One region of the Janthinobacterium sp. PAMC25594 genome, then DNA from elsewhere that is predicted to be linked to it. Evidence: predicted binding sites of a transcription regulator. Region 1 holds the regulator's gene; the other holds the start of a gene.

Region 1 (3,226 bases):
TCGATCTCGACGATACCTTGTGGCCCATCGCGCCCGTGATTGCCGCCGCAGAAACCCTGCTGCACGACTGGCTGGCCACGCATGCGCCCAGAGTGGCGCAGCAGTTTTCCATCGAGATGCTGCGCCAGCACCGTCTGGCCATGCTGAACGAACAACCGCATTTCCATGGCAACCTGATCGAGTTGCGCCGCGCCGGCCTGCTGGCCGCCTTCGAGGCTGCCGGCGAGGATGCCGCCCTGGTCGACGGCGCCATCGCGCAGTTCCTGGCCGCGCGCCATCGCGTCCAGCCGTATGACGACGTCTTGCCGGGCCTGGCCTGGATGCGCCAGCGCATGCTGGTCGGCTCCATCTCGAATGGCAATGCGGACCTTGAAATTATCGGCCTGGCGCAGCATTTCAAGGTATCGATCGCCGCCAGCGACTTTGGCGTGGCCAAGCCCGATGCCAGTATCTTCCTGGCTGCCTGCGCCGCGCTGGAAGTGGCCCCGCATGAAGCCGTGTATGTGGGCGACGACCTGTATTTCGACGTGACGGGTGCGCAGGGCGCGGGCATGCGTGCCGTGTGGATGAACCGCAAGGGCAGCGACGCCCACCTGGCCGCCGGCGTGCAGCCCGACGCCATCTGCGCCAACTTTGATGAATTGCTGCTGTGGCTGCAGGGGCAACTGGAAGATTGATCGCCGCCGGACGGGCGAACGTGCATAATAGGTGCTGTTACTGCACGTTCGGCCGCTTTCGTTGCCGCTTGCCTAAAAAATACTTGCTAAAAATACTGGCTTAACTAAGACACCATGCAACTCGATACACGTGCCCAAACACTGCTGAAAGCCCTGGTCGAGCGATATATCGCCGACGGCCTGCCGGTCGGTTCGCGCGCCCTGTCGAAAATTTCCGGCCTCGACCTGTCGCCGGCCACGATCCGCAACATCATGGCCGATCTGGAAGAGCTCGGTTATGTGTCCAGTCCGCACACCTCGGCCGGACGCATTCCCACGCCGCGCGGCTACCGCATCTTTGTCGACACCTTGCTGACCGTCCGGCATCTGGACGAGCACATGGTGGAATCGCGCATGCGCCTGCAGACGCCGCAGCCGCAAAAAACCATCGCCAACGCGGCGCAGATGCTGTCGTCGCTGTCGCAATTCGCCGGCGTCGTGCTCAGTCCGCGCCGCGAATCCGTGTTCCAGCAAATCGAATTCCTGCGCCTGTCCGAAAAGCGCATCCTGCTCGTCATCGTTGCCCCGAGCGGCGACGTGCAGAACCGTTTATTGCTGACGGAAGCCGACTATACGCCGGCGCAACTGGTGCAATCGGCCAATTACATCAACCAGAATTATGGCGGCCTGTCATTCGACGCCGTGCGCGTGCGCCTGCAGGGCGAACTGCGCCAGCTGCGCGACGACATGGGCAGCCTGATGCAGGCGGCCGTGGAAGCGGGCAGCGAAGCGATGGCCGACCATAGCGACGACATGGTCATTTCCGGTGAACGCAACTTGCTCAGCGTGAGCGATCTGTCATCGAATATGCATTCGCTGCGCCAGATGTTCGACATGTTCGAGCAAAAAACGGGCTTGATGCAGCTGCTCGACGTGTCGAGCAAGGCGACGGGCGTGCAGATTTTCATCGGCGGCGAATCGAACCTGGTGCCGATGGACGAGATGAGCGTGGTGACGGCGCCGTATGAAGTCAACGGCAAGATCGTGGGAACGCTGGGAGTGATCGGACCGACGCGCATGGCTTACGAGCGCGTCATTCCGATCGTCGATATCACGGCCAAACTGCTGTCAAGCGCGCTCAGCCATCATTGATGCTGCTCCATGCCGTGCCAGCCGCCCCGTGGGAGCGGCTGGCAAGCGTCAGGCGGTTTTATGCGGGCAAGCCGTCTTGATGCAGTTGCCGTAGATGGCCAAGGCGTGTTCGGCGATCTTGAAGCCGCGCTCTTCAGCCACTTTTTGCTGGCGGATTTCGATCTCTTCGTCGAAGAATTCTTCGACCCGGCCACAGTCGAGGCACACCAGATGGTCGTGGTGGGAACCTTCGTTGAGTTCGAAAATTGCCTTGCCGGTTTCAAAATGGTTGCGGTTGAGCAAGCCTGCCTGTTCAAACTGCGTCAGGACACGGTAGACGGTTGCCAAACCGACATCCATATTGTCGGCCAGCAGAATTTTATAGACGTCTTCCGCTGTCAGGTGGCGTACCGGGCTACTCTGGAAGATATCGAGTATCTTCAGGCGTGGCAGGGTGGCTTTCAGGCCGCTTGCCTTGAGATCACTAGGATTGTTACTCATGTTTGTTGCTCGTATGTGGGTCAGGTGCTTTATCATATAGCGTTTTGTCGGGGAGTGCCAAAATATGCATTTTTTGGCAGGCCGGTCACTCCTGGCGTTTTGTTCATCCAATTGAGGTCATTTATGCGCGTAACACCGGCTGTATTGCCATCTCTCTGGCACCGTATTTCATTTCGAGCACCAGTCGTGGCAGGCATGGTCTGTGTCGCGCTGGTCATGTCCGGCTGCGCCAGCCGCGGCATCCTTGGCGAAAAGCCGGCGGTGACGCTCAAGGAAGGCCAGGAAGTCGTTCCGGAAAAAGGTGCGCAGACCACCACGGTGACGCCGTTGCAAAAATTCATGTGGTTTTTCTCGCCGTATCGTCCTGACATTCAACAAGGCAACTTTGTCTCCGAAGAGATGCTGGCCCAGTTGAAAGTGGGCATGACGCGCGATCAGGTACGTTTCGTCCTCGGCACCTCGCTGTTGACCGATATTTTCCATGCCGACCGCTGGGATTATCCATTCCGCCTGGCCCGGGGCAGTGGCGAAACCACCAGCAGCCGCGTGGTTGTGTTCTTTGATAAAGAAGGCAAGGTAGCCCGTTTCGAAGGCGGCAACTTGCCGACCGAGAAAGAATACATCGACCGCATCGCCGGTCCGTCGCCGTTCGCCAAGGTCGCCAAGGCCGACGTGCCTGCCGCCGCCGTGCCGTCGCCCGTGGCGCCGAGCGCCGTGCCCGTGCCGGCCGATGCCGCTCCCGCCATTCCTGTGAGCAAGCCTGAAGTTGCACCTGCACCTGCCGCCGAGCCCACCAAATAAGTTGCTGTAAGAGAATAAAATGACTGAACTGAAAATCGCCATCGCTGGCGCCAGCGGCCGCATGGGCCATATCCTGATCGAAGCCGTCAGCAACGCGCCCGACGCCGTGCTGGCCGGTGCGCTCGACCGCGCTGGTT
Region 2 (3,226 bases), 1.5 Mb from region 1:
AGGCGCTGGGCCTGGTGCCATTCGCCGTCAAGCTGAACAGCGATCTGGTGTTGCAATTGCAGACCCTGGCCAAGGAGCGCGATGCGGATCTGAATGAATTGGTCGCCGAGCTGATCACCAAGGGCTTGGCTGCAGCATAAGGGCTGACAATGTTTATCTGTTGATAAATATCATTTGTAAAACTAAAAGGCGCCTTGCGGCGCCTTTTGCATTGCGGCATTGTTTTCGATTACACCCAGGCGGCCAGCGCGCCTTTCATTTTTTTCAGCGCCGCCACTTCGATCTGGCGGATGCGTTCGGCCGATACGCCGAACTCTTCTGCCAAAGCATGCAGGGTGGCGCCGGAACCGTCGTCGTTGGCCAGCCAGCGCGCTTCGATGATGCGGCGCGAACGGGCGTCGAGCTTGCTCAAGGCCGTTTCCAGGCCTTCCGATTGCAGGCGCGTCACTTGTTCCGCTTCCAGCACCTTGGTCGGTTCGCTTTGCTCGGACGACAGGTAGGCGATCGGCGAAAACTTGTCGTCTTCATCATCGGCCGGCGATTCCAGTGCAATGTCGCGGCCGCTCAAACGCGTTTCCATTTCGATCACTTCTTCGCGTTTCACGTCGAGCAGCTTGGCCAGCGCATCGATCTGCTTCGGCGTCATCGCATCGAGGCCCGTCTTGTGGCTGCGCAGGTTGAAGAACAGCTTGCGCTGTGCCTTCGTCGTCGCGACCTTGACCAGGCGCCAGTTTTTCAGGATGTACTCATGCATCTCGGCTTTCACCCAGTGCATGGCGTACGACACCAGGCGCACGCCCTGGTCCGGATCGAAGCGTTTCACGGCTTTCATCAAGCCGATATTGCCTTCCTGAATCAGGTCGGCGTGCGGCAAGCCATAGCCCAGGTAGCCGCGGGCAATCGAGACCACCAGGCGCAGGTGCGACAGTACCAGTTCTTGCGCGGCGGCCAGGTCATTTTTTTCACGCAGGCGTTTCGCCAGCGAAATTTCTTCATCGTGGGTCAACATGGGCAGGCGGTTCACGGCCGAGATATAGGCGTCGATATTGCCCAGATTGCCAGTGAATCCGAGGCCCAGCGCATTACTTTTGGTCGGAACCAATGCGGATGTAGCGGACATCATAGTCATGTTTTCTCCCTCGTAGTCTTGCTTTGTTCCAGTTGGCCATGTCACGCGACGTGGCCCGATTGTCTGTTCGTTTTGCGTATGCGGTCTTGCACTTGCAGATCGCGGCACCATCTTCATCTGGCGTCCATGGCGGTTCTGCTGTTGGTATGTCCCTATATTAGCACTCTCTGCTTGAGAGTGCCAATCAGCACATTTAATCGTCCTGATAGCTTAAATACTATGATGATTTAATGCTTGATATATATCTCTGAACAGCGCGATATAGCGCTTGACGACAACGTAGCCAGTCTACGGCCTCTGGCTGAAGCGAGCCTTAAGAATACTTGCTAAATATCAAGATAACAGCAGATGGGGAGGGAGGCGCATGGCGGCGCCTGGGGCGCCGCCATGGGAGCGAGGCAAGGTCAGTTCAGGCGCGCCAGGTGGCGCTGTACGCAGAGGAAGGCGCCGATCAGGCCCAGGCCGGCGCTGACGGCCAGCAAGCCGGCCATCGGCAGCGGCGCCAGCGGCACCAGCTGGAATTCGGACGCATACAGGCGGGCAAACTCGGCAATCGCGGTATTGAGCGGCTGCAAGGCCAGCGCCACGGCGCCCAGGGCCAGCGCGCCCGCGCACAGGCCCAGCAGGGCGCCCGTGTAATAGAAGGGGCGGTGGATGAAGGTATCCGTCGCGCCGATCAGTTTCGAGATGCTGATTTCATCGCGCTGCTGCATCACCTGCAGGCGGATGGTATTGAAGACCACGGCGATGACGGCCACGCCCAGGGTGATGGCCAGCAGCAGCAGCACCAGGCGCAGCACGCCCAGCAGGGCCGCCAGACGCTTGACCCAGGCCGAATCGACTTGCGCCGATTCCACGCCGGGCAGATGGCGCAACTGTTCCGCCACCGCATCGACATCCTGCGCTTCGCTGGCGCTGCTGAAGGCGTCGAGTTTCAGCACATAGCTGTCGGGCAGGGGATTGTCGCCCAGGGTACTGAGCACGTCGGCCAGGCCGTTCTTGTTCTTCAGGGTATCGAGCGCCTCTTCGCGCGGGATGAAGACGATCTTCGCCTTTTGCGCGCCGACAATGTTGCGCATGGCGCTCGCCAGGGCCACGGCTTGCTCGCGCGGCGTGTCGATCTTCAGGAAAACGCTGATTTCCGGGTCGACCGACATCTGTTCCGACATGGGACGCACATTGTCGAGCATGGTCAAGCCGGCGAACGGCAGCGACAGGGCGATGGCGACGACGAGCACGTTCAGTAAAAAGCCGCCCGGCGACTTGCGTAAATGAATCAGCGCCGAGCCCAGCGCGAAGCGGTGTTGACGGAACCAGCCTCTCATGCCTGTTCTCCCTGCGCGTCGTCCGGGTCGGGGGCGGGCGCAAAATCGGGGTCGGGCGGCGCGAAGACGGGCGCCTGCGTGGCCTTGTCGATGGCGACCAGCTGGCCGTTCTTCAGGTGGATCACGCGGGCGGCGGCGTCGAGCATCTGTTCGTCATGGCTGGAAATGAGGCAGGTCACGCCCACCGAATGGAATGCTTTGAGGGCATCGAGCACCTTGTTGGCGCTGGCGCGGTCCAGGTTGGCCGTCGGTTCGTCGGCCAGGATGATCTGCGGCCGGTTGACGATGGCGCGCGCGATCGACACGCGCTGCTGTTCGCCGCCCGACAGCGACAGCGGACGCGCCATGGCGCGGTCCAGCAGGCCCACCTTGTCGAGTGCGGCGCGCGCGCGCTGCTCCGCCGCAACTTTATGCGCGCCGACGACGAGCAGCGGCAGCATGACGTTGGCCAGGATGGAGCGGTCGTTCAGTAATTTTTGCTGCTGGAAGATCAGGCCCATGTTACGGCGCAAAAACGGCACGCCGGCCGGCTTGATCTTTGCCATGTCCTGGCCATTGACGATCAGCTTGCCCGAGCTGGGGCGTTCCATGGCGGCGATCATTTTCAGCAGGGTGGACTTGCCGGCGCCGGACGGGCCGGCCAGAAAGACCAGCTCGCCTTTGGCAATGCTCAGCGAAATGTCGCTGAGGGCCACGGCATCGGAGGAGTATTGCTTGGAGACGTGCTGAAATTCAATCATGTATGGGCTTATCCGAGCAGCGCTTCGACAAA

Evidence for each region. The regulator HrcA, encoded in region 1, represses chaperone genes, less so after heat shock. The targets are predictions, from matches to a motif close to TTAGCACTCNNNNNNNNNGAGTGCTAA.
Region 2: rpoH (RNA polymerase sigma factor RpoH) is a predicted target of HrcA. The motif match lies at 1,287-1,313, and genes of this name have one in related genera.

What each region holds. Positions count from the first base shown of each region.
Region 1 covers NZ_CP080377.1:4,459,911-4,463,136, forward strand. The annotation lists gene KY494_RS19950 (HAD family hydrolase) at 1-677, shown strand, start outside; gene hrcA (heat-inducible transcriptional repressor HrcA) at 792-1,808, shown strand; gene fur (ferric iron uptake transcriptional regulator) at 1,857-2,288, opposite strand; gene bamE (outer membrane protein assembly factor BamE) at 2,484-3,089, shown strand; gene dapB (4-hydroxy-tetrahydrodipicolinate reductase) at 3,109-3,226, shown strand, end outside.
Region 2 covers NZ_CP080377.1:2,994,346-2,997,571, reverse strand. The annotation lists gene KY494_RS13465 (hypothetical protein) at 1-140, shown strand, start outside; gene rpoH (RNA polymerase sigma factor RpoH) at 230-1,123, opposite strand; gene ftsX (permease-like cell division protein FtsX) at 1,534-2,454, opposite strand; gene KY494_RS13450 (cell division ATP-binding protein FtsE) at 2,451-3,194, opposite strand; gene ftsY (signal recognition particle-docking protein FtsY) at 3,203-3,226, opposite strand, start outside.